DNA from 3 places in the Enterobacter sp. UPMP2060 genome. Region 2 is predicted to be linked to each of the others. Evidence: predicted binding sites of a transcription regulator. Region 2 holds the regulator's gene; each other region holds the start of a gene.

Region 1 (10,521 bases), on a different contig from region 2:
TCGGCGATGTTTGAGTACCGTTTTGGCGGTAATGGCGAACTTTCCGGGCATAACCTCGGAAATCTGATGTTAAAGGCGCTCGATCACCTGAGCGTAAGGCCTCTGGAAGCCATCAACTTAATCCGTAATCTGCTCAAAGTGGACGCATTCCTAATCCCCATGTCAGAACAACCGGTTGACTTGATGGCCATCGACGCCGAAGGGCATGAAGTTTACGGCGAGGTGAATATCGACCAGCTCATCCTGCCGCCAACGGAGTTAATGACCTATCCGAGCGTGCCCGCCACGCGAGAAGCGGTGGAGGCCATCGGGGAAGCGGATCTTATCCTGATCGGTCCAGGCAGTTTTTATACCAGCCTGATGCCAATTCTACTCGTAAAAGAGCTGGCGCAGGCGCTGCGCCGCACCCCTGCCCCGATGGTTTACATCGGTAACCTGGGACGTGAGCTGAGCCCGGCGGCGGCGAGCCTGTCGCTGGCGGACAAACTGGAATTAATGGAGCATTACGTCGGCAAGAAAATCATTGACGGCGTAGTCGTGGGCCCAAAAGTGGATGTGTCAGGGATTGGCAATCGTCTGGTGGTGCAGGAGCCGCTAGAAGCGAGTGATATTAAATATCGCCATGACCGTCACCTGCTGCGCGAGGCGCTGGAGAAGGCGATTCAGGCGCTGGGCTAGGTTCGTTTTGTGCGGCCTGATGCCCTCATAATAATGCCCCCTCACCCCAGCCCTCTCCCTTGAGGGAGAGGGCTGGGGTGAGGGGGGAACATACGACTCTGGTGGTCATTCCGTTCACTTTATGTTCCTTGCTACTCTGTAACGACATGACCGGTGAACGTGCCAGGGTGGCTCAATCGCCACCACCCTGGCGACCCGGGCTCCCGGCGGTAAATCGCCGCTGCGCGGATTGTTCGCCCCATCCCTGGGGCTCACCCCTTCGGGGCCAGCGCAAGCGCTGTCCAAAATTGCTCCCGGCAATTTTGTCATCGGCTTATTCCTTTCGGCTTATCGGGTACGGGCGGAGGTAACGTCCCTGTAAAGCCCGCCCTCTCGGCGCATCCCTGCGCCTCGCCCCGGCCTGCAGGAAACGCCTCAGCGATTTACAGCCGGACCAGAGCATCGCTGATAGCCTTCAATCGCGTTGAAATAACATTATTGCTTCTGTTCAAAAATTACTGGGGATCCCTCTCCCACCGGGAGAGGGAGAAAACAACGCTTTACTCACGATGCCGCGATGAAAAGATCCCGCAGCTGATGAAGCTGGTCGCGGATCTGCGCCGCCTCTTCGAACTCCAGATTCTGCGCGTGCTGCATCATCTGCCCTTCCAGCTCGTGGATTTTCTGCTGCAGCGCTTTCGGCGTCAGCACGACGGTATCCTCTTCCACCACTGAACGCGCCTTGCCGCGGCCTTTCGCTTTGGTTTTGGCGATGTTCTGACCCAGCGCCAGAATATCCACGACCTTCTTGTTCAGCCCCTGCGGGGTAATGCCGTGCTCTTCGTTGTAACGCTGCTGTTTCTCGCGGCGGCTCTCCGTTTCGCCAATCGCTTTCGCCATCGAAGGGGTGATTTTGTCACCATACAGAATCGCTTTACCGTTGACGTTACGCGCCGCACGGCCGATGGTCTGGATCAGGGAGCGTTCAGAACGCAGGAAGCCCTCTTTGTCCGCATCCAGAATTGCCACCAGCGAGACTTCCGGCATGTCCAGACCTTCTCGCAGCAGGTTGATCCCCACCAGCACGTCAAACTCGCCCAGACGCAGGTCGCGGATAATCTCCATGCGCTCCACGGTGTCGATATCCGAATGCAGATAGCGCACCTTCTCGCCGTGCTCTTCGAGATACTCGGTGAGGTCTTCCGCCATACGCTTGGTGAGCGTGGTCACCAGCACGCGCTCGTTGATGGCGGAACGGGCGCGGATCTCAGAGAGCAGGTCGTCCACCTGCGTGGCCACCGGACGCACCTCGATAATCGGGTCCAGCAACCCGGTCGGACGCACAACCTGATCGACAACGTCTTCACCGGATTTCTCCAGCTCGTAGTTGCCCGGCGTGGCCGAGACGTAAATGGTTTGCGGCGCTAGTGCCTCAAACTCTTCAAACTTCATCGGACGGTTATCCAGCGCCGACGGCAGACGGAAGCCGTACTCCACCAGCGTCTCTTTACGCGCCCTGTCACCGCGGTACATCCCGCCGATCTGCGGGATCGTGACGTGGGATTCGTCGATCACCAGCAAACCGTCTGCCGGCAGGTAATCAAACAGCGTCGGCGGCGGCTCGCCCGGCCCGCGCCCGGAGAGGAAGCGCGAGTAGTTTTCAATGCCGGAGCAGTAGCCGAGCTCGTTCATCATCTCAAGGTCGAACTGGGTGCGCTGGCTGAGGCGCTGCTCTTCCAGCAGCTTATTGTTCGCCAGCAGCACCTTACGGCGCTCGGCCAGCTCCACTTTGATCTCTTCCATCGCCTGCACGATACGCTCGCGCGGCGTCACGTAGTGCGTTTTCGGGTAGATGGTGAAGCGCTGGATCACTGACTCAACGTGTCCGGTCAGCGGGTCGAAGAGCGACAGGCGTTCAACCTCTTCGTCAAACAGCTCGACGCGCAGCGCCATATCGTCCGATTCTGCCGGGAAGATGTCGATCACCTCGCCGCGTACGCGGAAGGTGCCGCGCTGGAACGCCTGATCGTTACGGGCGTACTGCAGCTCTGCCAGACGGCGGACGATGGCGCGCTGGTCGATAATCATCCCCTGCGTCAGGTGCAGCATCATCTTGAGATAGAGATCCGGATCGCCCAGACCGTAGATCGCGGACACCGACGCGACGACGACCACATCGCGACGCTCCAGAAGCGCCTTCGTGGCCGACAGACGCATCTGCTCGATGTGTTCGTTCACCGAGGCATCCTTCTCGATGAAGGTGTCAGAGCTCGGCACGTAGGCTTCTGGCTGGTAGTAATCGTAGTAGGAGACGAAATACTCCACCGCGTTTTCCGGGAAGAACTCTTTCATCTCGCCGTAAAGCTGTGCGGCCAGGGTTTTGTTGGGTGCCAGCACCATCGTTGGACGCTGGAGATCCGCAATCACGTTGGCGATGGTGAAGGTTTTACCCGAGCCGGTTACCCCCAGCAGCGTCTGGTGCGCCAGCCCGTCTTCCAGCCCCTCTTCCAGACGACGGATCGCCTCAGGCTGATCGCCAGATGGACGGAAAGCAGAATTCAATTTGAACGGTTTACTCATGGGCGACGACCTGATGACGTTATAAGCGGCAGGTGAGTAATTTTACTCGTTGTTGCCAGGAATGCCAGTAAAAAACACTGGATGAAAAACCAGTAGCATGTCAGGATATTTAGCATAGCGCCTGAATGATTAGCGCGATAGCGGCCAAAATTTGGACTGTGACAATATAAAACACCAGTCAGGTCAGGTTATCCCCAGAACTTTTTCTTTTTTAACATTTGTCAAGCCAGGTAATGATAGTTTTGTGGCAACGGGTGACACTTTCATGACGGGAATTGCTTTTATCTAAGCAATTAAATAATAAACGATATTTTCTAAAGCCGCGTTTCGCGCCAATTTGGGCGTAAGCCGCGTCTTCTCTCGCTTATCGCGTGTTTTCTAACTCTAATGCACATGGTTATCCACAGGAATAGTGGATAACTGCTTCCAGCCCATACAGACTGGCGCTCGGCAAATTCCCGGTTTTTCCCACGAGACGGTAGTAAAAAATTTTTATAGCTATTTTTTGATGATTAACAGTTGCGTCATTCATAACCAGTCGATGGGATCTTGCTCACATTTTCATCATTTTGGGTTCTGCACCACAACTCACCACCTCCAGCACCGTCGCTGTGCAATCCGGTTTTTTATAAATCGCTTTCTGGTGATTCATTCCTAAAAAAGCCGTTTTTTTGAACACTTTTCGGTTTCTGGCAGGGGTTTTGCAGATTCAAACACGAGCCTCACCTACACACATTTTTAAGGAGAAAAAGATGTTGAGTCTGCGTGCTGTGAATCAGTTTTACGGAAGCCAACATACGCTATGGAACGTGAATTTGGATTTTCCGCAAGGGATGTGTACAGGCGTCGTTGGCCTGCCGGGGATGGGGAAAACCACCCTCATGAATTGCATCGCCGGGAGAGTGCCCGTTGAAAGCGGCAGCATCATCTGGCACGAGGCGGGCGCGCCGCCGCGCGACTTGCTTAACCTGCCGCCAGAACAGCGCTCAGGACCGGGGATAGGCTATGTCCCTCAGGACAGGCGGATCTTCTCCCAGTTAACGATTGAGGAAAATCTGCATATCGCCATGCGGGCGATGGGGAAACCCAACCCGGAAGCGAAAAGTGACGTTTACGACCTGTTTCCGGCGCTCTACGCATTGCGACAGGCCCGTGCGAACACGCTCTCTCCGGACGACCAGTACCAGCTGGCGCTGGCTAATGCGCTGGTGAACCGTCCGCACCTGCTGATCCTCGATGAGCCCCTGCACGGCGCAGGGCACAGCTTCGCCCAGAAGCTGGGGCAGCTGCTGGCGCGCTTAAACCGGGAGTTAGGTATGACGGTGCTATTAGCGGAGCAGCAGCTGTCGTTTATCCGCCGGGTTGCGGACCGTTTCTGCATGCTCTATCGCGGGCGTAACGTGGCGCAGGGCCACGTTAACGAACTGGATGACGAGCTTATCGCGCACTGGATGTCGCGGGAAGCAAGACGCTGAGATCGAGATAACGCCCGGTGTCGGCATTTTCCGCACCCTCAGCAAGCCAGGGAATTTCCCCGAGGCACGGGGCGGGAAGTACGCGCCTGAGCGTCGCCAGATACTCCTGGTGTCGTTTACCCGGCGCAACCACGTCGTTGGCTATCCAGCCCGCCAGCTTCAGCCCGGCCTGCTGTACGGCCTGCGCGGTCAACATGGCGTGATTGATGCAGCCCAGCCTGACGCCGACGACCAGAATTACGGGAAGCTGCTCGGCCTGCACCCAGTCAGCAAACGTCTGCGTGTCCGAAAGCGGCGTAAACCAGCCGCCTGCACCTTCCACCAGCACCCAGTCGGCCTGGCTTTCCAGCGTCCGTAACCCGGCTGACAGCACGGTGAAATCAATCGGACGACCTTCGTCAGCGCTGATGATGTGCGGCGAGGTCGGCTCGGCAAAGGTGTACGGGTTCACCGCTGAATAGGCAAGCTCACGCGTGCTGTTACGCTGGAGCGCCAGCGCGTCGGTATTGCGTAACCCTTCCGCCGTCATCTCGCTGCCGGAAGCAACCGGCTTATACCCGGCGGTGTTTTTCCCAAGCTTTCGCGCCGCCTGCAGCAGCGCCGAGCTGGCCACCGTTTTACCCACTTCCGTATCCGTTCCGGTGACAAAATAACGTTCACTCACGTTCGATAATCCCATGAAAAAGTTGATAAGAGAGCGGGAAATGTCCCCGCTGCTGCGGCCAGGCCAGCTCCAGACGCTGCAGCTGTCCCCGGGTCAGCGGTTTTTTCTCCCGCCCGGCGTGCAGGTGCGTGGCCCCGATGCCCTTCAGCGATCGCATGGCGCTCAACGCATCGCTAAAATTGAGGGTGATGGTCTGCACCGTGCTGCGATAGCGCCAGCCTGCCAGCGCCTGCGTCACCTGCTCATGCGATAAAAATCGGTTAGCGTGCGGCTGCTCATCCACCGCTTTCCACGCCTGATTCAGCTCCGGCAGCGAACTTTCCAGCAGGGTGGTAAAAGCCACCTTCCCGCCCGGTCGCGCCACGCGATAAAGCTCGCGCAAGGCCTGCGGCAGGCTGCTGCACCACTGGACCGCCAGATGACTCCAGACCAGATCGAACTGCGCATCCGCCAGCGGGATCGCCTCGATATCGGCCAGCAGATAGCGATCCGCTGCCTGCCGCTGACGCGCCTCATCGAGCATCTGCTCTGAGAGGTCGATAGCCGTGACCTGGCTTCCCGCCCCGCGCCAGTAGCGGCTGTTGCTGCCTGGACCACAGCCGGCGTCCAGCACCTGCGGAAAACGGTTCTCGCCAAGCGCGACCAGAAGCCCCTGCGCGCTCTGACGCTGCAGCTCATCGTGCTGCGAATAGCTCTGCGCGGCCCGGCCAAATGCTGCCGCGACGGCCTGCTTATTCACCGGCGTCATGGAGCGCCTCCAGCAGCGTCTGGATATCCCGTGCCTCATGCGCCGCCGTCAGGGTTAAGCGCAGCCGCGCGGTACCCGGCGGGACCGTTGGCGGGCGGATAGCGGTCACCCACATCCCGCGCTCGCGCAGCGCCTGTGCCAGCGCCAGCGCGCGGCCGTTTTCGCCGACAATCACCGGCTGGATGGCGCTCTGCGAATCGGGGCTGTGGAAGGGCAGCGCCGCTAACCCCTTGCGGAAGCGGGAGATATGCTCTGCCAGCCGCTGACGACGTTCATCCCCTTCTGCGCTGCGGATCACCGCCAGCGACGCAGACAGCGCCACGGCCTGCGCCGGGGGCATGCTGGTGCTGTAGATCAGGTGTCGGGCAAACTGCAGCAGATAGTCGGCGACCGAATCGCTGCACAGCACGGCGGCGCCGCTGACGCCAAAGCCCTTGCCGAAGGTGACGATCAGCAGCTCCGGCTTCACGTTTTGCTGGTATGCGCTGCCGCGACCTTCGTCGCCCATTACGCCAATGCCGTGGGCATCGTCGACCAGCAGCCAGGCGTTTTGCCGCTTTGCGGCCTCATGCAGCGCGGCAAGCGGCGCGCTGTCGCCGTCCATGCTGAACACCCCTTCCGTAACCGCCAGCTGTTGTCCGTCGCAGGGTTTATCCAGCAGCCCGGCGAGCTGCCCCGCATCGTTATGGGCAAAGCGGCGCAGCTGCGCCGGGCTTAAACTTGCAGCCTCCAGCAGCGAGGCGTGGCTCAGGCGGTCGGCGACAATACGGTCCTCTTTTCCCATCAGGGCGGTAATGACCGCCTGGTTGGCGGCAAAGCCGGAGATGAACAGCAGCGCGCGCGGGTAGCCGAGCCAGTCGGCAAGCGCCTCTTCCAGTGCCTGATGCGCGGTGGTGTAGCCGCTGACGTGTCCCGAGCCGCCGCTGCCCACGCCAAACCGCTCCGCACCCTGCTGCCAGACGCGGATGATGGCCGGATGCTGGCTCAGCCCGAGATAGTCGTTGCTGGAGAAATTACAAAACTGCCGCCCCTCGCGGGTAAGAAAACGGCCCGCGCCGTTTTCCACCACCCTGCGAACGCGAAACGCCTCTGCCGCCCGGCGTTCGTCCAGCGCGGTATTTATTCGTGCCTGCCAGGTCATACGGCTGCCGCGTTGTAGAACTGGTCGGTGTCGGCGTTGAAAATCTGCTGCTCCAGCTGCTGCTGTTGCTCGTTATCGCCCGTCAGCACTTCGGTCTGATGCGGGTTAAGCCCCAGCTTGCGGAACAGCTGAACGTCTTTGTCCTCTTCCGGGTTCGGCGTGGTCAGCAGCTTGCAGCCGTAGAAGATGGAGTTGGCTCCGGCCATAAAGCACATCGCCTGGGTCTGCTCGTTCATCTGCTCGCGACCGGCAGAGAGGCGCACGAAAGAGGTCGGCATCATGATGCGCGCCACCGCGATGGTGCGAATAAAATCAAACGCATCCACGTCGTCGTTATCCGCCAGCGGCGTTCCCTTAACCTTCACCAGCATGTTGATCGGCACGCTTTCCGGCGGGGTCGGCAGGTTCGCCAGCTGCAGCAGCAGGCCCGCGCGGTCTTTCACCGTTTCGCCTAAGCCCACAATACCGCCCGAGCAGACCTTGATCCCCGCGTCACGCACTTTATCCAGCGTGTCCAGACGCTCCTGATAGGTCCGCGTGGTGATGATGTTGCCGTAAAACTCCGGCGAGGTGTCGAGGTTATGGTTGTAGTAGTCCAGCCCCGCCGCAGAGAGGCGCTGCGCCTGCTCCTCGTTCAGCGTGCCGAGCGTCATACAGGCTTCGAGGCCCATCTCCTTCACGCCCTTCACCATCTGTTCCAGATACGGCATGTCGCGGTCGTGCGGGTTCTTCCACGCTGCGCCCATGCAGAAGCGGGTTGAACCGGCGTTTTTCGCCTTGCGAGCGGAGTCGAGCACCTGCTCCACCTCCATCAGCCGTTCGGACTCCAGGCCGGTTTTGTAGCGCGCGCTCTGCGGGCAATATTTGCAGTCTTCAGGACAGGCACCGGTTTTGATCGACAGCAGCGTGCTGACCTGAACATGGCGCGGATCGAAGTGCTGACGATGCACCTGTTGGGCTTCGAACATCAGCTCAAGGAAAGGTTTGTTGAATAATTCAGTGACTTGCGACATCGTCCAGCGTGCGTGGTGAGCCATCGGGCTTCTCCAAAGGGTTTTGTTAATTTTCGGTTCGGTTTATACTCGTAAACCTAAAACTTTTCAAAATGGTTTACAAGTCGATTATGACCCAGGACGATCTCGCCTTCGACAAGCAGCATATCTGGCACCCTTACACCTCCACTACCCGCCCTCTTCCCGTCTATCCGGTGGCCTCGGCCCACGGCTGCGAGCTGCACCTCGCCAGCGGCGAGCGGCTCGTTGACGGGATGTCTTCGTGGTGGGCGGCCATTCACGGGTACAACCACCCGCGCCTTAATGCGGCGATGAAGGCCCAGATTGACCAGATGTCGCACGTGATGTTTGGCGGGATCACCCATCAGCCCGCCGTGGATTTATGCCGTCGCCTGGTGGCGATGACGCCTGAATCGCTGGAGTGCGTGTTCCTGGCCGATTCCGGCTCCGTGGCGGTGGAAGTGGCGATGAAAATGGCGCTGCAGTACTGGCACGCGAAGGGCGAAATGCGCCAGCGGTTCCTCACCTTCCGCAACGGCTATCACGGGGATACCTTCGGGGCGATGTCGGTGTGCGATCCGGACAACTCCATGCACAGCCTGTGGAAGGGCTATCTGCCGGAAAACCTGTTCGCCCCTGCCCCGCAGAGCCGCTTCGACGGCGAGTGGAACGAGATGGACATGGTCGGTTTCGCGCGGCTGATGGCGGCGCATCGCCATGAAATCGCCGCAGTGATCCTGGAGCCGATTGTGCAGGGCGCAGGCGGAATGCGGATGTACCACCCGGAATGGCTGAGGCGCATTCGCAGGATGTGCGACCGCGAGGGCATTCTGCTGATTGCCGATGAGATCGCCACCGGCTTTGGCCGCACCGGCAGGCTGTTTGCCTGCGAGCATGCGGGCATTGCGCCGGATATTCTGTGTCTGGGTAAAGCGCTGACCGGCGGCACCATGACGCTCTCCGCCACGCTCACGACCCGCCAGGTGGCCGACACCATCAGCGACGGCGAGGCGGGCTGCTTTATGCACGGCCCGACGTTTATGGGCAACCCGCTGGCCTGCGCCGTCGCAAGCGAAAGCCTTGCCATTCTGGAGAGCGGCGAGTGGCAGACGCAGGTTGCGGCGATTGAGGCGCAGCTGAAAGATGAACTGAATGCCGCCTCGGGCGCGAATTTTGTGGCAGACGTGCGCGTGCTGGGCGCCATCGGCGTGATTGAAACCACCCATCCGGTGAATATGGCGGCGCTGCAGCGCTTCTTCGTTGAGCAGGGCGTCTGGGTGCGGCCTTTCGGCAAGCTTATCTACCTGATGCCGCCGTACAGCATTACGCCGGAGCAGCTGCGTAAATTAACCGACGCGGTTGTAACAGCCGTTAACATTCCCGCGCATTTCACGATGTAACCCTATGCATTACACTTGCTGAACGAGCGATCAACGAGGGTAAACCGTATGAAAATCATCAGTAAAGATCTGCGCGACGGTGAAAAACTGCCGGAACGCCACGTATTCAACGGCATGGGGTATCAGGGAGACAATATCTCCCCGCACCTGGCGTGGGACGAGGTTCCGGCCGGAACCAAAAGCTTTGTCGTGACCTGCTACGACCCGGATGCGCCGACCGGCTCCGGCTGGTGGCACTGGATTGTGGCGAACCTGCCTGCCGACACGCGCGTCCTGCCGCAGGGTTCCGGTTCAGACCTGGTTGCCCTGCCTGAAGGCGCCATTCAGACGCGCACTGACTTTGGTAAAGCGGGCTACGGCGGCGCGGCGCCGCCAAAAGGGGAAACCCACCGCTATATCTTCACGGTGCACGCGCTGGATGTGGAGAAGATTGAGGTCGATGAAGGGGCGAGCGGCGCGATGGTAGGGTTTAACGTGCATTTCCATTCGCTGGGGAGCGCGTCGATTACGGCGATGTATTCATAATAGTGCGGGCTGATGCCCTCACCCCGGCCCTCTCCCACAGGGAGAGGGAGAAAACCGGACAATTCCCTCTCCCTGTGGGAGAGGGTTAGGGCAAAAATCACAGCACTGAAGGTAGCAGTCCTACAAGGCTTCCCTCTTCCAGAAGCTGCATCGCCTTATCAATATCCGGCGCAAAGAAGCGGTCGTCATCGTAGTGCGATACGTGCTCGCGCAGCGCATGACGCGCCTGCTCCAGCAGCGGGCTGGATTTTAGCCCTTCACGCAGATCGACACCCTGACATGCCGCCAGCCATTCCACCGCCAGCACGCCGCGGGTGT
Region 2 (10,521 bases):
ACGCCGAGCTTTTTCAGGTACGGCAGCTTTTCGCTGATGCCGTCGAGATCGCCGCCGTAAAAAGTGGATCCACCCGCCTGCGCGGTTAACGGCTCGTCCCACGCTTTCAGGATAATGTCGTGGCCCGCCGCATGGTGGTGATAGATCTTATCCTGGTCGGCGGTGCGTTTTTCGCTGCGCGCAAAACGGTCCGGGAAAATCTGGTAAAACACCTGATCGTTAACCCACTGCGGGCCGTTATCCGGGTAATCGACCGCAAACTGCTCCAGCCGTGCGGGCGGGAAACGGCTAAACCCCTGCGGGGTAAACCACAGCTGGCGGTTATTCCACAAAAGCTTAAAGCTGTAACGGCGGCGCGGCTGCCCGCTATTCAGGTCGATATTCGCCCGCCACGCCGTGATCCCCGGCTGCGGCTGGCTGCGCAGCTTGTGCATTTTCAGGCCGGTCTCTTCGTTATCTATTTCGGCGCGGAGCGTCACGCGTTCAGGCTGATTTTCCCCCGCCAGCCAGAGCGTAATCACAAGGTTGTCTTTGTTTTGCTTAACAAATGGGGCAACCGGAAGGTGCCAGGCGTTTAACATCACGAATCCCCTCTGATGAAATTGACGTCACCTTGCCACAGGGTGGTTAAGGATAGCTCATCACGTTCGGGATTATTGGGGGAGGAGAAAGGAGGATGAGGCAAAATTCCCTCTCCCAAGGGGAGAGGGGAAAAGGATATTACTGCGCTTCCGCCAGCTGACGGTCACGGCGGCATTTAAACACCCACCCCACCAGCAGCAGGACGATCCACGCGCAGCCCACGTACAGGGAAATGCGGGTATCCGGATGGTAGCCAATCAGGGCAATGATAAACACCAGGAAGATCAGCCCGACGACGGTCGTCGCAACGCCGCCCGGTACTTTGAACTTCAGCGCTTTCGCCTCATCCGGCGACAGACGACGGCGGAACGCAATCTGCGACAGCAGGATCATAATCCACACCCACACCGTCGCGAAGGTCGCCAGCGATGCGATCACCAGGAAGACGTTCTCCGGCATGATGTAGTTCAGGTAAACCGAGAACAGCAGCGCTACGGTCATCACCACAACGGTTACCCACGGCGTGCCGCGGCGTGAGGTTTTGGCGAACACCTTCGGCGCATTGCCCTGCTCCGCCATGCCGTGCAGCATACGGCCCACGCCAAAGACGTCACTGTTAATCGCGGAGAGCGACGCGGTGAGCACCACAAAGTTCAGAATGCTGGCCGCAAAGGCAATTCCCATATGCTGGAAGGTCAGAACAAACGGGCTACCGTTGGTGCCGACCTGATTCCACGGGTAGATGGACATAATCACGAACAGCGTACCCACGTAGAACACCAGAATACGCATCGGCACCGAGTTGATGGCGCGCGGAATGGATTTCTCCGGATCTTTCGCTTCCCCGGCGGTGATACCGATAATCTCGATGCCGCCGTAGGCGAACATCACCATCTGCAGCGACATAACCATCCCGAGCCAGCCGTTACTGAAGAAGCCACCGTTACTCCAGAGGTTGTGAATACCAGTCGGCTGCCCGCCGTTGCCGATCCCCCAGATGATGATGCCGAAACCGGCCACGATCATGATGATGATGGTGGCGACCTTGAAGAAGGAGAACCAGAACTCCAGCTCGCCGAACACCTTCACGCTCATCAGGTTGACGGCGCAAATGATCAGCACCACGCTCAGCACCCAAATCCAGTGCGGCACCGCCGGGAACCAGACGCCCATATAGATGCCAAACGCCGTCACGTCGGCAATCGCCACAATCAGGATTTCAAAGCAGTAGGTCCAGCCGGTGATAAACCCGGCCAGCGGGCCGAGGTTTTCCTGCGCGTATCGGGAGAAGGAGCTGGCGGACGGGTTGTGAACCGACATTTCGCCGAGGGCGCGCATGATGATATACGCCGCCACGCCGCCGATGATGTACGCCAGCAGAACGCTGGGACCGGCCATTTTGATGGCATCTGCCGAGCCATAAAAAAGACCGGTGCCGATAGCAGAGCCCAGCGCCATAAAGCGGATGTGGCGCGTGCTCAATCCACGTTTAAGTTTGTTAGTGCTTTCCATTTAAATCTTGCCATTCAACACGAAAAAAACAAAAAACCACGGGGCCTTAAGCCCCGTGGTTAAACAGTTTGTTGCCGTTGATTAATGAGCGTTCGATGCGACCTGACGCCCTGCAGCACGGTCCCAGATAATCGCCAGAATCAGTGCAACAACGGTAGGCATCAGCCAGGCCAGACCCTGCTCGGACAGCGGCAGACGCTGTGTCCATGCCGGCAGTATGTGCGCGAAAGCTGATGCTTTAATCCCGTCAAGGATACCAAAAATCAGGCTGATAAACATGGCTGGCGCAATAATTCGTGAAGAGTTGTTCCACCACGGGCGAGTAAAGCTCAGCACCACCAGCACGATACACGGCGGGTAAATCGCCGTCAGCACCGGAATAGAGACCTGAATCAGGTGGCTCAGACCGAGGTTGGACACCGCCATGGAGAAGATACCGAGGATAAACACCAGGGTGCGGTAAGAGAGCGGCAGATACTGTGCAAAGAACTCTGCGCAGGCGCAGGTCAGGCCAACCGCCGTCACCAGACAGGCAAGGAAGATGAGCGCTGCCAGCAGCATACTGCCCGCACCGCCGAAGGTGTGCTGAACGTAGGCGTGCAGGATAGCCGCACCGTTGGCGTTCTGATCGACCAGCATGGCGCTGTCGGAGCCCAGACGGAACAGCGCCAGATAAAGCAGCGTCAACCCCACGCCGGCCATCAGGCCAGCCCAGATGGTATAGCGGGTCAGCAGACGCGCTTCGGTCACACCGCGGGAACGCGCGGCGTTAACGATAACGATACCAAACACCATCGCGCCCAGCGTATCCATCGTCAGGTAGCCGTTCACAAAGCCGTTAGAGAACGCGGCATTTTTATAGGCGTCCATCGCGTCGCTAATCGGGCCCGCTGGCCAGACGATGGCCGCAACCGCCAGAACAATCAGCGCCACAATTTTCAGCGGAGCCAGGAAGTTACCCACGGTATCCAGCAGTTTTCCCGGATAGAGGGAAACCAGAATCACGATTGCGAAGTAGATCAGGCTGTAGATAAACAGCGGCATCGCACCGTCGCCGGTCAGGGGAGCAATACCCACTTCGAAGGACACGGTCGCCGTACGCGGGGTCGCAAACAGCGGGCCAACGGCCAGATAGCAGACGGTTGCCAGCAGAACGCCCGCCACTTTGCCAATCGGGGTGCTGAGGCTATCCACACCGCCGCCGACTTTCGCCAGCGCGACGACGGTCAGAACCGGCAGACCCACGGCAGTAATCAGGAAACCAAACGCGGCGGTCCAGACGTGTTCACCCGCCTGTAAGCCAACCATTGGAGGGAAAATGATGTTGCCTGCGCCAACGAACAGCGCAAATGTCATAAAGCCCAGCGCGATGATGTCACGCGATTTTAAGTGATGGGTCATAAAACCTTACTGCCTGTGGATGTGGTGTTGAAAACATTGAGATTTTCGATATCCCTGACGGGACGATACAGCCGAAAATTTGCTCAATTTCAGCGGGAAATGCTCCCGTCCTGGCGTGGAGAAGAATAGTTTTTCGATTTACCACGCAAATACAGTCGGTCTGACAGTATCTGGGGCGCAATTTAAACGCTTATAACGTTTAAAGGCAAGGTGGGATCGTAAAACCAGAACAATATGCCAGCATGAAAATACACGTCAGAATAATACGCTATTTATAAGAAAAACCCATGGCTAATCATGCGAACAAAAAACAGTCAGCCGTATAAAATTCATCCGCGTTTCGCTTGACTGCAAAGCAAACGGGCCAGCAGACGCTGACCCGTGGAAAGGTAAAATGACACGCCTGCCGTCAGGCGATCTTTTTGGCAATTAATCGTTCCGGAATAACGAAACTGAAGCGGGTTCCTTTACCCAGCGTACTATGAATATCGAGACGGCTTTCATGGTGATTCACCGCGTGTTTCACAATTGCCAGCCCCAGGCCGCTTCCGCCTGTTTGCCGGGATCGCGCTTTATCCACACGGTAAAAGCGCTCGGTCAGACGCGGAATATGCTCAGGCGCGATCCCCGGCCCGTTGTCTTCCACGCTAAACTCAGCCCCCGTTGGGGCATGGTGCCAGCGCACCACGATATTCGTCCCCTCCGGCGTATGATTCACCGCGTTATACACCAGGTTGGAAATGGCGCTCCGCAGTTCATCTTCGCTGCCCAGCACCTTCAGCGTATTGTCGACCTCAAAGGTCAGGTGATGCTTTTTGTGGCTTAGCGTCTGCGCTTCACGCTCAACGACCCGCAGCATCATCGGGACATCAATGGTCTCATTTAGCGCGAGCGTTGGCGCCGCTTCAATCTTCGAGAGCGTCAGCAGCTGCTTCACCAGCCCTTCCATCCGGTGCGTTTGCTCGCGCATGGTGTGCAGCGCTTTTTCACGCGGCGCGCCTTCAAGCGTTTGCTCCTGCATCATCTCCAGGTAGCCCTGAAGCACGGTCAGCGGGGTACGCAGTTCGTGACTGACGTTGGCGAAGAAGTTGCGACGCGCCCCTTCCAGCTGGTGCATCTGGGTGACATCGCGCGCCACCATCAGCCACTGCTTATCGCTGTAGGGCATCACGCGGATTTCCAGATGGCGACCATTATTGAGCTTCAGATTGTGCGGGCGGGTAAAATCACGCTTTTTCAGATACAGCGTAAATTCGGGATAACGCAGAAGGTTGAGGATATTCTGACCATTATCATCGGGCCAGCGCAGGCCCAGCAGCTGTTGCGCAAGGCCGTTACACCAGAAGATCGTCCCTTCTTCGGTCGTCAGAATAACGGCATCCGGCAGCGACTCTGCACCGCTGCGAAAACGCTTAATCAGGCTTCCCAGCTCGCGGCGACGCTTTTTATTACGCATCTGCATCTGATGCAGTCCGTACAGCAGCGGCTCCCAGCTGCCGCTTCCCGGCGGCGGCGTCATACTTCGGTCAACCCACAGCCACCAGGAGAGGCGCAGCAGGTTCCAGAAATGCCAGATCAGCAGCCCGGTGACCGACGCCAGCAGAAACCACGGCAGGTGTCCAAGAAAGGCCCCCAGAAGGAAGGCCGGAATACAGCATAAGATCAGTTCAAAGACGAGCCTTTTCCATGACAGACGTTCCAGCACGCGTCACACTCCTGTCATTGTTCAGAAACGGGTAGAAAAACGATAACCCGTGCCGCGGACCGTCTGCACCATGCGATCGTGGCCGCTCAGTTCCAGTGCTTTTCGCAGGCGGCGAATATGTACGTCAACCGTCCGGTCTTCGACATACACGTTAGTTCCCCAGACGTTATTCAGCAACTGCTCGCGGCTGTAAACGCGTTCCGGGTGGGTCATAAAGAAGTGCAGGAGTTTAAATTCGGTAGGCCCCATGTCGAGGGGATTTTCACCGGTCATGACGCGGTGTGAGGTGGGGTCAAGGCTCAGCCCCTGCATCTCTATCACCTCTTCCACCGCCATCGGCGAAATACGGCGCATCACGGCTTTAATGCGGGCAACCAGCTCTTTTGGGGAGAACGGTTTAGTAATGTAATCGTCCGCGCCGGTTTCCAGACCGCGAACGCGATCCTCTTCTTCTCCGCGCGCCGTGAGCATCACAACCGGGATGTCGCGGGTCAGCGCCTCGCGCTTCAGGTGTTTGATAAACTGCAGTCCGGAGCCGCCGGGCAACATCCAGTCCAGCAGAATCAGATCGGGCCAGGGTTCATTCAGCTGGTTCACTGCGCTGTCATAATCTTCCGCTTCAACCGGCTGGAAGCCGTTTTGCTCGAGCACGAAGCACACCATTTCACGAATTGGAGCTTCATCTTCTACGACCAGAATACGTCTCGCCATACTTTGCCCTGTCTTATCTTATTTAAGTTACAAGTTTGTAATTCGGCGCCATTATGCGTCAGATTTATGACAGATTTATGAAAAACAGTACCACGATAACGGGCAAACCGTTGTTTTATTACAGCGGTTATTTTCCCGTCTCTGAACGTTTATAATCCTGCTTTCTCTTTTTTGCCACGGATCAGCTATGCGCATACTTCACACCTCGGACTGGCATCTGGGTCAAAATTTTTACAGCAAAAGCCGTGCGGCTGAACATGAAGCTTTCCTGAACTGGCTGCTGGAAACGGCCCGGACGCACGAGGTGGACGCGATTATTGTGGCGGGTGACATCTTTGATACCGGCTCGCCCCCCAGCTATGCGCGTGAACTGTACAACCGCTTCGTGGTGAATTTGCAGCAAACCGGCTGTCATCTGGTGATTGTCGCCGGTAACCATGATTCCGTCGCGACGCTCAATGAATCCCGCGACATCCTGGCATTTCTCAATACCACCGTCGTCGCCAGCGCCGGGCACGCCCCGCAGATCCTGAAAAAACGCGACGGCACGCCGGGGGCGGTGCTGTGCCCCATTCCCTTTTTGCGTCCGCGGGACATCGTGCAAAGTCAGGCGGGACTGTCGGGCGCGGAAAAACAGCAGCATCTCCTGCAGGCCATCACCGACTATTATCACCAGCAGCACGCCGATGCCTGCGCCCTGCGCGGCGACCAGCCGATTCCGGTGATTGCGACCGGGCATCTCACCACCGTCGGGGCCAGTAAAAGTGACGCCGTACGCGACATCTATATCGGCACGCTGGATGCCTTTCCGGCGCAGAACTTCCCGCCAGCCGACTACATTGCGCTCGGACATATTCACCGGGCGCAGATCGTCGGCGGCAGCGAGCACATCCGCTACTGCGGCTCGCCAATTTCGCTCAGCTTTGACGAAACGGGCAAGGCCAAATCCGTCCATCTGGTGAGCTTTTCCGACGGAAAACTTCACGCCGTCGAGACGCTGGAGGTCCCGGTCACCCAGCCGCTGGCGGTGCTAAAGGGCGATCTTGCCGCCATTACCGCCCAGCTTGAGCAGTGGCGCGGAACAGCGCTTAACCCGCCCGTCTGGCTGGATATCGAAATCACCACCGACGACTACCTGCACGATATGCAGCGTAAAATTCAGGCGCTGACGGAAGATTTACCCGTCGAAGTCTTACTGGTACGCCGCAGCCGCGAGCAGCGCGAGAAAATTCTGTTAAGCGCTCAACGTGAAACGCTCAGTGAGCTTCGGGTTGAAGAGGTGTTTGAACGCAGGCTCTCGCAGGAGGAAATTGACGACGCGAAGCGCGCAAGACTCAGCGAACTGTTCAGCCATACCCTGCATGCGCTCAATGATGAGGAAGAAAACGCATGAAAATTTTGAGCCTGCGCCTGAAAAATCTCAACTCCCTCAAGGGCGAGTGGAAAATTGACTTTACCGCGGAGCCGTTTGCCAGCAACGGTCTGTTTGCCATTACCGGCGCGACCGGGGCAGGTAAAACCACCTTGCTCGACGCCATCTGCCTGGCGCTTTATCACGAAACGCCGCGCCTGCAGAAGGTCTCTCAGGCGCAAAACGACCTGATGACGCGCGACACCGCCGAGTGCCTGGCAGAAGTGGAGTTCGAGGTAAAAGGCACCGCCTATCGCGCATTCTGGAGCCAGAACCGCGCGCGCAACCAGCCGGACGGCAACCTGCAGGCGCCGCGCGTGGAGCTGGCGCGCTGCGAAGATGGCAAAATCCTGGCCGACAAAGTGACGGATAAGCTGGAGCAAACCGCCGCGCTCACCGGGCTGGACTATGGCCGCTTCACCCGCTCGATGCTGCTCTCACAGGGGCAGTTTGCCGCCTTCCTTAATGCCAGGCCGAGCGATCGCGCCGAGCTGCTGGAAGAGCTGACCGGCACCGAGATCTACGGACAGATTTCCGCCATGGTGTTTGAGAAACACAAAGCCGCCCGCAGCGTGCTTGAAAAGTGCGAGGCGCAGGCGGCGGGCGTCGTGCTGTTGAGCGAAGAGCAACAGCAGCAGTTGCAGCAAAGTTTGCAGGCGCTTACTGATGAAGAGAAAACCCTGCTGGTTCAGCAGCAAAGCCAGCAGAAAGATTTTCAGTGGCTTACGCGCCATGATGAGCTCGTGCTTGAGCAACAGCGCGTCGCCGCGATGCAGCAGCAGGCGCAACAGGCGCTGACGAACGCTGCGCCAGAGCTGGCAAAGCTCCAGCTTGCCCTGCCCGCCGCCCAGCTTCGACCGCTTTGGGCGCACCAGCAGGAGCAAACCGCGCGCCTGACGCAAACCCAGCAGCGAATTGTTGAAGTAAATACTCGCTTACAAGCCAAAACCGCACTGCGCGCGCGGATCCGTCATACCGCCCAGCGTAATCATGAGCAGCTTCAGACCGAACTGAAGGCGCTGGCGCAGTGGCTGGTGGAGCACGAGCGCTATCGCCTGCTGGGGCAGGAGATTGCCGGCTGGCGTGCCCAGTTCTCACAGCTTAACCGCGACAAAACGCAGTTAGCCTCCCTAGCTGCGCGAATGGGTGAACTACGCAACAGGCTGGCTGAGATGCCGGAAAATGCGCTGACGCTGACGGCGGATGAGGTCAGCGCGGCCATGGAGCAGCAGTCCCGGTCACGCACGCTGCGCCAGCGGCTAACGTCGCTGCATGCCCGCTATCAGCCGCTGCAAAAGCGCCTGCGCCAGAGCGGTGAAAGCGTGCAGAAGGCCCAGGTCGATCAAAATAAACTCAATGAAACGCTGACGCTGCGCCGCCAGCAGTACAAAGAGAAACACCAGCACTTTCTGGATCTTAAAGCCCTCTGCGAACGCGAAGCGACGATTAAAGACCTGGAAAACTATCGTTCCCGGCTTGAGGCAGGCAAACCCTGTCCGCTGTGCGGCTCCAGCGAGCATCCCGCCGTTGCGCAATACCAGTCGCTTGAGCTGACGGATAACCAGCGCCGCCGCGATACCCTGGAAAAAGAGGTCGCCGCGCTTAAAGAGGAAGGCCTGCTGGTGCTGGGACAGGTTAATGCCCTGACGCAGCAGATCCAGCGCGAGTCAGACGAAGCGCAGACGCTCTCTCAGGAAGAGCAAGCGCTCACTAAAGAGTGGATGGAGGTCTGCGCTTCCCTGAACATCGCGTTGAATATTCAGGAAGATATCACGCCATGGATGAACGAGCAGGAACAGTACGAGCGCCAGCTTTATCAGTTGAGCCAGCGCCTGACCCTGCAAAACCAGCTAAACGAGCAGGAAGTGCTGGAGCGACAGTATCAGCAGCAGCTGACGGCCGCGCGCCAGGCGCTGGAAATCACCCTGCTCTCGCTATCGCTTAACGTACCTGAAGACGGCAATGAAGCCGCCTGGCTGCACGCCCGCGAAGCGGAATTCGCGCAGTGGCAGGAGAAACAAACGCAGCACGGCGTGCTTCTGGAACGCATAAACGCGCTGAAGCCGCTGCTCGACACGCTTCCGGAAACGAACGGCGAAGAGGCCGAACCGGCCATTCCTGACGGCTGGCGCGACGTTCACGATGAATGCGTGTCGCTACAAAGCCAGCTCAGCGCGCAGCAGCAGCAGGAAAAGCTGGAGCAAGAGCGCCTGCAGCAGTCGCAGACGCAGTTCACCGCGGCGCTCGCAGCGAGCTGCTTTGCCGATCGGGACGCGTTCCTTGCCGCGCTGCTGGATGACGACGCTATTCGTCGCCTCGAACAGCTGAAGCAGTCGCTGGAAAGCCAGATACAGCAGGCCGCAGCCCTTTCCGGCCAGGCTAACCAGCAGCTGCAGGCTCATCTGGCGCTGCGGCCGGAAGGGCTCAACGCCGATGCTCCTGCGCTGCAAAGCCAGCTGCAGCAGCTGGCGCAACGGCTTCGCGAGAACACCACGCATCAGGGCGAGATCCGCCAGCAGCTTAAGCAGGACAGCGATAACCGTCAGCACCAGCTGGCGTTGATGCAGCAAATTGAAGAGGCCGCGCGCCAGGCGGACGACTGGGGTTATCTGAACGCGCTGATCGGCTCCAGCACCGGCGACAAGTTCCGTAAATTCGCGCAGGGGCTAACGCTGGACAATCTCGTCTGGCTTGCTAACCAGCAGCTTAACCGTCTGCACGGCCGCTATCTGCTGCAGCGCAAGGCCAGCGACGCGCTGGAGCTGGAAGTGGTCGATACCTGGCAGGCGGATGCGGTTCGCGATACCCGCACGCTCTCGGGCGGCGAGAGCTTCCTGGTCAGCCTGGCGCTGGCGCTGGCCCTTTCCGATCTGGTGAGTCATAAGACGCGGATCGATTCCCTGTTCCTGGATGAAGGGTTCGGCACGCTCGACAGTGAAACGCTGGATACCGCGCTGGATGCGCTCGACGCGCTGAACGCCACCGGGAAAACCATCGGCGTGATCAGCCACGTTGAGGCGATGAAAGAGCGCATTCCGGTGCAGATCAAGGTGAAGAAAATCAACGGGCTGGGTTATAGCAGGCTGGATAAGGAATTTGCGGTGGGCTGAATGGTAGGTCGGTGCGGTCTGATGCCCTCACCCTAGCCCTCTCCCACAGGGAGAGGGTAAAAACACCAAAAACAGCAACTTGCGTTGCT
Region 3 (10,521 bases), on a different contig from region 2:
CCCCTCGCGCTGGCCTTTTTTTCCGGCCAGCGCCGCTTTCTACAAAAACTCCTAAGGTTTCCGCTAAATCACGCCGTTATATACCCATAAGAGAAATTTTCTGTGACTGAATACTGACACCTTTTGTCAGTGCATCCGCATCATTCAGCGCATACCTAAATATACAGGATGACCTTATGGCTAAAACGACGCGGAGCCGCTCGGCTGAACGTCTGGTCGATATTCTGGTTGAGCTACATTTAAACGGTGTGGTAAACCGCAGTGCGCTAATGGAAAAATTTAAAATTACCGAGCGTACCGTCTACCGGGATTTAAATGCCCTCTCTCCCATTGTTGAGCATACCGGTAACGGGCTATATCGGCTGATCCATTCTGCACAATCGCCCGGCGGACAAGGCTTACATCACACCCTCGCTAACTTCCTGAATGCTGACAGCTTTTTCCCTGAAAGAAATATGGAATTCTGGCAAAAGCTTGAAACGCGCGTTGACGAAAACCATATTCTTATTCTTGGCAATGAGGCAGAACACACGGTAGAACGTGATATTCGCCGTCATTTAACGAAAATCGAGAAATCGATTAAAAACCATAATGTTTGTCAGATCGTTTATAAGGGAAAAACCCGTCTGATTAATCCCTATAAACTCATTAACAAAAAAAATATATGGTATTTACAAGCCACCGAAAATAGCCGCCTGAAATCCTTCTCATTGAGCCAGATTAGCTGGTTTGATATTCAGAAAACGACCTTTACGCCCGAAGAAAATGTCCTTGAGCTGCTGGAGAAAAGCCTCGATCCCTGGGTGTCTGAAAATACTTTCGCGGTGAAAATATTTATCAAAGATAATATTTCACATTACTTCCTGCGCCGCGATCTTCTGCCGGAACAGGAGCTGCTGGAGGAGCAGCAGGGCGGCGTCACGCTGCGCTGCCAGGCGGCGCACGAAAACCAGATCCTGCCGCTGCTGTTCTACTGGCTGCCCCACATTCAGATTCTGGAGCCGAACTGGCTGAAGGAAAAACTGATTAGAACGCTGGAGAACTATCTGGCGGTGGAGCGTAACCCGAATAATCAAGTGATCTCAATCACATAATTTCGCCCCCTGGCGGCGAGCCGGAACCGCTCGTCGCCCCCTTTGACCGCTCACCCGGCACTTTCAACCACTCATTCATTTACCGTCCTTTACACGCGCGAGGATCTGGCACGATCGCTCCAGCATTAATCAATACCTCCTCACAACGAACCCTGACCCTTTTTTCTTTACATAAAAAACCAGGTCTTACTATGGATACTAAAAAACTACTGAAGCACGTGCCCTGGGCCTTACTCGGGATCCTCGGCGCTTTTTGTCTGGCGGTTGTCGCATTACGCCGGGGCGAACACGTAAGCGCCCTGTGGATCGTGGTTGCGTCCGTTTCCGTCTATCTTGTTGCTTATCGCTACTACAGCTTGTACATCGCGCAGAAGGTCATGAAGCTAGACCCGACGCGCGCCACCCCGGCGGTCATTAACAATGACGGCCTGAACTACGTGCCAACCAACCGCTACGTGCTGTTTGGTCACCACTTTGCCGCTATCGCGGGCGCAGGCCCGTTGGTGGGCCCGGTGCTGGCCGCGCAGATGGGTTACCTGCCGGGTACCCTGTGGCTGCTCGCCGGCGTGGTGCTGGCGGGTGCGGTGCAGGACTTTATGGTGCTGTTTATCTCTTCTCGCCGTAACGGCGCCTCTCTGGGTGAGATGGTCAAAGAAGAGATGGGCCGCGTGCCGGGGACGATCGCTCTGTTCGGCTGCTTCCTGATTATGATCATCATCCTCGCGGTGCTGGCCCTGATCGTGGTGAAAGCGCTGGCCGAAAGTCCGTGGGGCGTCTTCACCGTCTGCTCAACCGTGCCAATTGCGCTGTTCATGGGGATCTACATGCGCTTCCTGAGACCGGGACGCGTAGGTGAAGTGTCGGTGATTGGTATCGTGCTGCTGGTAGCCTCCATCTACTTCGGCGGCGTGATTGCGCACGACCCTTACTGGGGCCCGGCGCTGACCTTCAAGGACACTACCATTACCTTCGCGCTGATTGGCTATGCGTTTATCTCCGCGCTGCTGCCGGTCTGGCTGATTCTGGCCCCGCGTGACTACCTGGCCACCTTCCTGAAAATCGGCGTTATCGTTGGTCTGGCGATCGGTATCCTGGTGATTAACCCGGACCTGAAAATGCCTGCGGTCACGCAGTACATCGACGGTACCGGCCCGCTGTGGAAAGGCGCCCTGTTCCCGTTCCTGTTCATCACCATCGCCTGCGGTGCGGTCTCCGGCTTCCACGCCCTGATTGCGTCCGGCACCACGCCTAAGCTGCTGGCGAACGAGAAAGACGCGCGTCTGATCGGCTACGGCGCGATGCTGATGGAGTCCTTCGTGGCGATCATGGCGCTGGTTGCCGCGTCTATCATCGAACCGGGTCTCTACTTCGCGATGAACACCCCGCCTGCGGGCCTCGGCATCACCATGCCAAACCTGCACGAGATGGGCGGTGACAACGCGGCGCTGATTATGGCGCAGCTGAAGGACGCGAGCGCACACGCGGCGGCGACCGTCAGCTCCTGGGGCTTCGTGATTTCGCCTGAGCAGATCATGCAAACCGCGAAGGACATCGGCGAACCGTCCGTACTGAACCGCGCCGGTGGCGCGCCGACGCTGGCCGTCGGTATCGCACACGTGTTCCACAAGGTGCTGCCGTGGGCGGACATGGGCTTCTGGTACCACTTCGGTATTCTGTTCGAAGCGCTGTTCATCCTGACCGCGCTGGACGCCGGTACCCGTGCGGGCCGCTTCATGCTGCAGGACCTGCTCGGTAACTTCGTGCCGTTCCTGAAGAAAACCGACTCTCTGGTGGCGGGTATTCTGGGTACTGCGGGCTGCGTCGGCCTGTGGGGCTACCTGCTGTATCAGGGCGTTGTCGACCCGCTCGGCGGCGTGAAGAGCCTGTGGCCGCTGTTCGGTATCTCTAACCAGATGCTCGCAGCCGTTGCTCTGGTGCTGGGTACCGTGGTCCTCGTGAAGATGAAGCGCACCAAATACATCTGGGTAACCGTTGTTCCTGCGCTATGGCTGCTGCTCTGCACCACCTGGGCGCTTGGCCTGAAGCTGTTCAGCGCCAACCCGCAGCTGGAAGGCTTCTTCTTCATGGCTAACCAGTACAAAGAGAAGATTGCCGCAGGCGGCGCGGACCTGACCGCACAGCAGATTGCCAACATGAACCATATCGTGGTGAACAACTACACCAACGCGGGTCTGAGCATTCTGTTCCTGGTGGTGGTGTACAGCATCATCTTCTACGGCATCAAAACCTGGCTGAAAGTGCGCAACGCCGACGGCCGTACGGATAAAGAAACCCCGTACGTGCCGGTGCCGGAAGGCGGCGTGAAGACCTCTTCACACCATTAATCCGCAATCCTCCCCCTCTCCCTTTAGGAGAGGGCTGGGGTGAGGGGAACATAAGCCCAGCGGACTCACATCGCCGGGCTTTTTCTGTCTGGAACCCACAATGTTTGGTAACTTAGGCGAAGCAAAAAAATACCTCGGTCAGGCGGCGAAAATGCTGATTGGCATTCCGGACTACGACAACTACGTTGAGCATATGAAGACCAACCATCCGGATAAGCCGTACATGACCTACACCGAATTCTTCCGCGAGCGTCAGGAAGCGCGCTACGGCGGAAGTGGAGAAGGCGGCGTTCGCTGCTGCTAAAGGAGAGACCATGACCCCGATTGCCGTTACCCTGCTGACCGGTTTCCTCGGCGCCGGTAAAACCACCCTGCTGCGCCACATCCTGAACGAACAGCACGGCTTCAAAATCGCCGTCATCGAAAACGAATTCGGCGAGGTCTCCGTTGACGATCAATTGATCGGCGATCGCGCCACCCAGATCAAAACCCTGACCAACGGCTGCATCTGCTGCACCCGCTCTAACGAATTAGAAGACGCCCTGCTGGATCTACTCGACAGCCGCGATCGCGGCGAGATCGACTTTGACCGCCTGGTGATCGAGTGCACCGGCATGGCCGACCCCGGCCCGATTATTCAGACCTTTTTCTCTCACGAAATCCTCTGCCAGCGCTACCTGCTGGACGGCGTGATTGCCCTGGTCGACGCGGTTCACGCCGACGAGCAGATGAACCAGTTCACCATCGCCCAGTCTCAGGTGGGCTACGCCGACCGCATCCTGCTGACCAAAACCGACGTGGCGGGCGAAAGCGAAAAACTGCGCGAGCGCCTGACGCGCATTAACTCCCGCGCGCCGGTTTACACGGTGACGCATGGCGACATCGATCTGTCTCAGCTGTTCAACACCAACGGCTTTATGCTGGAGGAGAACGTCACCGCAAAACCGCGCTTCCACTTTATGGGAGACAGGCAAAACGACGTGGCGTCGATAGTGGTGGAGCTGGACTACCCGGTGGACATCGGCGAGGTTTCGCGCGTGATGGAAAACCTGCTGCTGTCGTTTGCCGACAAGCTGCTGCGCTACAAAGGGATGCTGTGGATTGACGGCGAGCCGAACCGCCTGCTGTTCCAGGGCGTGCAGCGCCTGTACAGCGCAGACTGGGATCGCCCCTGGGGCGAGGAAGCACCGCACAGCGTGATGGTGTTTATCGGTATCCAACTCCCAGAAGAAGAGATTCGGGCGGCGTTTGCGGGTCTGAAGAAATAACAGCCATGCATCCCCTCTGCCCAGTAATTTATTAACCTGAAGCGATGAACGTTGCTTCAGGTTAATTAATGACTTACAGCGACGCCCTGGTCCGGCTGTAAATCGCCGAAGCGTTTCCGTAAGGCCGGGGCGAGGCGCAGGGATGCGCCGAGAGGGCGTGGCCTGCAGGGATGCAGGCTCATGCCCGACCCGATAGCCTGAAGGAATAAGCTGAGGGCACCGCGAAGCGGCGATTTACCGCCGGGAGCCCGGGTCGCCAGGGTGGTGGCGATTGAGCCACCCTGGCACGTTCACCGGTCATGCCGTTACAGAGTAGCAAGGAACATGAAGTGAACGGAATGACCACTAGAGCCGTATGTTCCCCCTCACCCCAGCCCTCTCCCTCAAGGGAGAGGGGGCGTCTGTGCAGGCATTATTTTGTGGGGATACTTATTTCACCGCCTCCGGCAGCGTCACAATCCACAGCTCGCTGTCCGACTCCGGCTTCTTCAGCGGCTTCACGCTGAGCGTGGTTTCCACCGGCTTATCATCCAGCGTCAGCTTGCCTTCCGCGTTCACCCGATAATCCTTGAGCTTCTTGCCCTCGACCGGGTTTTGCATCGCCACCTTTACGCCAAAGTCGTTATCGTTCGCTACCGCAAGCGTTTTGCTGTCGATCAGCGCCAGCCCTTCGGCCTTCTCCTGCTGCCAGCCCAGTGCGCGGAGATCGACGACCTGCGTTTTAGCCGCAAGGGTAATGCCGCGCTGCGCCAGGGTTTTCTCATCATCAAACTCCGGGTACTCGCCCGGCTTGTCGAAGGCGGAAAGGTCGCTCGCCTTGCTGAGATCCACCTTGTAAATCAGGTTACGCATCCCGTCGTTTTTATCGCTTCCCTGCTCAATCAGCAGGATGTGCTGGTTATCGAGCGCCACGATGTCGCCGATTTTGGCGTCGCTGTTTTTGCTGTAGGCCGCGCTGTCGATAGGGTAACCGTACATCGCCGTTTTCCCGGTCGCCGGGTCGAAGCTCACCAGACGCGTAAACAGCGCCTGCTTTTTGCTCTTGCCGTCAATATCCAGCGTGCTTTGCACGGCGGCGATAATCCGCCCGTCCGGCATCCGGGTCAGGCCTTCAAAGCCCCGGTTCGCCTGGCGCCATTTGATAATGTTTGGCAGGCCGCCCGCGATGGATTTCTCCCCTTCCGCGGCCTGCGGCCCGTGGATCGCCAGGATCTTCCCTTTGCTGTCGACGTTAATCAGGAACGGGCCATATTCGTCGCACAGCCAGTAGCCGCCTTTGCCGTCCGGGGTGATGCCTTCCGTGTCCAGCCCGCGGTTGTCGCCCTTCAGGATCTTGAGGGTGTCGCTGAACGCCACTTCATTGGTGGAGCCAATCACGCCGCTTTGCAGCGGCAGACCGTTAATCTCGCCTTTATCATCATGCAGCGGGCGGGCATCCGTTGCCTCTGCTTTGCCGTTCTGAACGCGGATGGTCATCAGCAGCGGCGCAAAATCTGGCGTGACAAATATTTTGGCTTCGTTTTTACCCATTTTTGGCGCATCGGCGTTTGGACCGCGATCGGTCACGGTCGCAAAGGTCAGGGCGTCGCCCTGCTTGCCCGTAAACAGCAGGCCGGAGCCAATGCCCACGGGGAGTCCGTTCGGAAAGGCGCTGGCAAACGCGCCGCTGTAGCTCACGTGGGAGCCTTCAGGGAAGCTGACGACATAGCGCTCAGCAGTAGGCTGCGCCGCCAGGCCAGAGAAAGAGAGCGCACAGCCGATTAGCAAAGGAATAATTTTTCTTTTCATATTGTTAGCATCCAGTTAGTGAAGCCAACAACGTAAAGAATAAACGTGTCAGAAAAATGACATGAAAAGGAAACCGACCTGCGCGATTGAACGTATATTCATCGCTCGAAATGTAAGGCTTTGTTGTTTTGTGTGACAGGCGAAACATTTTTGGAAATTATTAGAAACCCAATTAATTCATCTCAAATCACTATCCCCGCCTCGTTCAGTTTATGTTTAGTCAAAAAACTAAACGGTTCCTAAACGCTAAAAACATCCCCTGTTGACACCCCGACAATCAAACATCATTGCAACAACTTCAATAAAAAAGTTAACAATATCAGTATAAAACCGCGATTTATATCACATTTGCAGTCATTAACATCGCTTGTTAAGGTGCGCCCAGATGAATTTAATGACGAGGCAAAAAACATGAGAAAACTGAATATCCTTCTTCTTTCTGCTCTGGCTGCCGTATCGGGTTCCGCACTGGCGATGGGCGGCACCGTTGAGCAGGGTAAAAACTTTACCAACCTCAATCTGGAAATGGGGAAATCCTCATCCGGTGTTTATCTGGAAAGTAACTGGCTCAAAAACACCGACGACGGTACCCAGACCGGCGGCGTGGGCGCAGGCTACAACCTGGGTCTTGGCCCGGTGATGCTGAACGCGGGCGCAAAAGCCATCTACCTCGGCCCGAAAAAAGGCGATAACGGCGTGGCGTTCCCGATTGGCGGCGGCGTAAACGTTGCCCTGACCGACAGCATCCACGTGTACGGTGAAGGCTATGTCGCACCAGAAGGCCTGAACAACAGCGTGAAAAACTACGTCGAAGCCAACGGCGGCGTAAGCTGGACGCCAATTACGCCAGTGACCCTGAAAGTGGGCTACCGCCACGTGAGCGTGGACGGCAAAGACGGTCGTCCTGGCCACACGCTGATTGACGGCGCATATGTAGGCGGTGGAGTCACCTTCTGATGAAACACCGCATGACCGCGCTTTGCGTTCTGAGCCTCACGCTGATGCTCGCCGGCTGCGTCCAGTACAAATGGGTGAAACCGGGCGTCAGCGATGCGGAAATGAATAAAAAGCTCACGGAATGCGAAGCGCAGGCGCTGATCGATCTGCCCCCGGATAACGTCGTAACCGGATCCAGCTCGGAAAAAACGGACAAAAAGAACAAGAAAAAGGATATTTCCACGAGCTACACGGTTGAAGACGCGAATGAATATCGCCGGGATACGTTAGTTGACAGCTGCATGTTCAAAAGCGGCTGGGACAAGATCGAAGTGCAATAATCCCTTTAAAAAAACCTGCCGGCTGGCAGGTTTTTTTATGACCTCTTACTTATGCACCACCACCAGCTTCTGGTTCACAAACTCTTTGATCCCCATATCCGACAGCTCGCGCCCGTAGCCGGAGCGCTTCACGCCGCCGAACGGCAGCTCTGGCGCGGTATCGGTGAGCCAGTTGATGTACACCATCCCGGTCTCAATCCGCGACGCCATTTTCTTCGCGCGCTCGATATTCTGGCTGAATACCGCCCCGCCCAGGCCGTAGTGGGAGTCGTTCGCCAGCGCGACCGCCTCGTCGTCGTTTTTCACCACGTACATCTGCGCCACCGGGCCGAAAAACTCTTCGAAATACGCCGGGTTATCGCGGGAAATATTCGTCAGGATCGTCGGTTCGAAGAAACTCCCGTCGCGCTGCGCCGGTTTGCCGCCGTAGTGCAGCGTGGCGCCGTTTTTCACCGCCTCGTTAACCTGTCTGGTCAGCGTTTCGAGCGCATCTTTAGACGACAGCGGCCCCAGCGTGGTGCTTTCGTCCAGCGGATCGCCAATCTTCACCTGCTTAAACGCCTCGGTGAATTTGCTCAGGAAGGCCTCTGCAATCTTTTCATGCAGGATAAAGCGCTTCGCCGCGGTACAGACCTGCCCGGCGTTGTTGAGCCGCGCGTTAACGCCAATTTTCACGGCCTTCTCAAGGTCTGCGTCATCCAGGACCACGAACACGTCATTACCGCCCAGCTCCAGCGTAGATTTCTTGATGTGCTTCGCCGCCTGCGCCGCCACCACGCTGCCCGCCTTTTCGGAGCCGGTTAATGCGGCGCCCTGCACGCGATCGTCGGCAATGATGTTCGCCACCTGCTCGGACGAAATAAACAAGTTGGTCCATGCCCCTTCCGGTGCCCCCGCCTCGCGCACCAGATGGGCAAAGGTCTCGGCGCAGTGCGGCACGATGCTGGCATGCTTGGCGATGACGGGGTTACCCGCCGCCAGGTTCGGCGCCAGGACGCGCATCAGCTGGTAATACGGGAAGTTCCACGGCTCAACGGCCATCAGCACGCCGATGGGGTGATGCTCCACCCACGCTTCCCCGAGCTCAGAGTCGTACTTCACCGGGGCAAGGAACCGCTGCGCGTTGTCGGCGTAGTAGCGGGCGATGTGCGCGCACAGCTTCACCTCGCCGCGGCTCTGTTCGATGAGCTTACCCATCTCCTGGCTGGCGATTTTCGCAAGATCCTCCACGCGCTCGTCGATCAGATCGGCAAGCTTATAAAGCACCGGCAGGCGCTGGCTGATGTCGCCTTTCGCCCAGTCCGAATGATAAAGCGCATCGGCCGCGCTGAGCGCCGCTTCGATATCCGCGTCGGTATGTGAGGGGTATTCTTTGATGAGCTGGTTAGTGGCAGGATTTACTGTCTGATAAGCCATGTCGAATCTCCTTGTTTTACCGCTTAGGGTATTAAGGGTAGTCAACATGACTGGCTGTGGACGTAAAGTTGGGTATATCCGGAAGGTTCTTAATGAAGCGCTGCCGGACGGTTCGCTGACGTGGTATAAAAAACCTCCAGAAGGAGCGACCATGACCGATACCCGACATATCCGCCAGACTTTTCACCGCGCCTCAGGCCTTGAGCTGCGCAGCACCTGGCAGAGTACGCAGGCGTACAAACGCCACAGTCACCCTCAGCTCTCCATCGGCGCGATTGTGGAGGGCCAGACCCGCTGCGTGTGTCATGACAGAGAGTACATCCTTCATCCCGGGGACCTCATCACGATCCCGGCCGGTGCGCCGCACAGCTGTAACCCCGTCGCCGGGCAACCGCGCAGCTACCATATGCTCTACATCGACACCGAGCTTCCGCTGGCGCTACAGGTGATTCGTAGCCCAACCCTCTTTGCCCATTACCTGGACGTTGTCGAGACCCTGTCTCCGGCGTCCCTTGAGACGCTGCTTTCTTCCCTTCCCCGCGCCGCGGATAACGCTGACGCGCTTCGCGGAACCAGCCAGCAGATTCAGCAGGCGTTTCTTTCCGATCTCACCTGCCCGCCTTCCCTCGACGAGCTTGCCCAACGCTTCTCGCTGCGCAAGGAGACGCTGATCCGCACCTTCAGGCAGGACACCGGCCTGACGCCGGGCAGTTTTCTCAACATCTCCCGCGTGGAGTACGCCAAGGTGCGGCTGCGTGCCGGGGACGATATTGCCGACGTCGGCTACCAGAGCGGCTTTGCCGACCAGAGCCATTTTCATAAGACCTTCGTCAGCTATACCGCCGCCACGCCGCGCCAGTACGCCACCGGCCGATCAATATCAGACAATAAATAGGCTCTGCAGCGCCGTACTCTGACCGCAGATTGTTAACTGAGGTCGCTATGGAACTGTTCTTCCCTTCCGCTTTTCTCGCCCTGGCGCTGGCGCACTTTGTCGCCCTGCTAAGCCCGGGCCCGGATTTCTTCCTGCTGGTGGGCTACGCCGCGCGTTACCGGCTGCGCGGCAGCGCCGGACTGTGCCTCGGCATTGCCGCGGGTAACGCGCTCTATATTCTTCTGGTGATTATCGGCTGGAGCGCGCTGCGCCAGTTTACGTGGCTGTTTACGCTTATCGAGCTTTGTGGGGCGCTGTACCTGCTGTGGATCGGATTGCATCTGATTCGCAGCCGCCAGCAGGCGCTGACGCTGAACGAAACCCACCAGCGCTTCCCTTCGCTGCGCAAGCAGATCCTGCTGGGGCTCGGTTCGGCGCTGTTAAACCCGAAGAACGCGC

The links. The regulator PhoB, encoded in region 2, activates phosphate uptake and scavenging genes when phosphate is short. The targets are predictions, from matches to a motif close to CTGTCATAAAACTGNCNNAT.
Region 1: the regulator PhoB is predicted to act here: its motif matches at 3,469-3,488, upstream of uvrB (excinuclease ABC subunit UvrB).
Region 3: the regulator PhoB is predicted to act here: its motif matches at 6,541-6,560, upstream of ACWKXN_RS12105 (esterase-like activity of phytase family protein).

What each region holds. Positions count from the first base shown of each region.
Region 1 is NZ_JBSKJQ010000001.1:202,150-212,670, reverse strand. Features, by position in the region: gene yvcK (uridine diphosphate-N-acetylglucosamine-binding protein YvcK) at 1-678, shown strand, start outside; gene uvrB (excinuclease ABC subunit UvrB) at 1,222-3,237, opposite strand; gene ACWKXN_RS01070 (ABC transporter ATP-binding protein) at 3,990-4,712, shown strand; gene bioD (dethiobiotin synthase) at 4,675-5,376, opposite strand; gene bioC (malonyl-ACP O-methyltransferase BioC) at 5,369-6,124, opposite strand; gene bioF (8-amino-7-oxononanoate synthase) at 6,108-7,265, opposite strand; gene bioB (biotin synthase BioB) at 7,262-8,302, opposite strand; gene bioA (adenosylmethionine--8-amino-7-oxononanoate transaminase) at 8,389-9,678, shown strand; gene ACWKXN_RS01040 (kinase inhibitor) at 9,727-10,203, shown strand; gene hutH (histidine ammonia-lyase) at 10,301-10,521, opposite strand, start outside.
Region 2 is NZ_JBSKJQ010000005.1:167,072-177,592, forward strand. Features, by position in the region: gene malZ (maltodextrin glucosidase) at 1-581, opposite strand, end outside; gene proY (proline-specific permease ProY) at 721-2,094, opposite strand; gene brnQ (branched-chain amino acid transporter carrier protein BrnQ) at 2,176-3,495, opposite strand; gene phoR (phosphate regulon sensor histidine kinase PhoR) at 3,905-5,200, opposite strand; gene phoB (phosphate response regulator transcription factor PhoB) at 5,222-5,911, opposite strand; gene sbcD (exonuclease subunit SbcD) at 6,099-7,304, shown strand; gene sbcC (exonuclease subunit SbcC) at 7,301-10,432, shown strand.
Region 3 is NZ_JBSKJQ010000004.1:272,304-282,824, forward strand. Features, by position in the region: gene ACWKXN_RS12085 (helix-turn-helix transcriptional regulator) at 177-1,094, shown strand; gene ACWKXN_RS12090 (carbon starvation CstA family protein) at 1,286-3,439, shown strand; gene ACWKXN_RS12095 (YbdD/YjiX family protein) at 3,540-3,743, shown strand; gene yjiA (GTPase) at 3,754-4,707, shown strand; gene ACWKXN_RS12105 (esterase-like activity of phytase family protein) at 5,137-6,495, opposite strand; gene ACWKXN_RS12110 (YfaZ family outer membrane protein) at 6,907-7,452, shown strand; gene ACWKXN_RS12115 (hypothetical protein) at 7,452-7,772, shown strand; gene ACWKXN_RS12120 (NAD-dependent succinate-semialdehyde dehydrogenase) at 7,818-9,188, opposite strand; gene ACWKXN_RS12125 (AraC family transcriptional regulator) at 9,340-10,083, shown strand; gene ACWKXN_RS12130 (LysE family translocator) at 10,131-10,521, shown strand, end outside.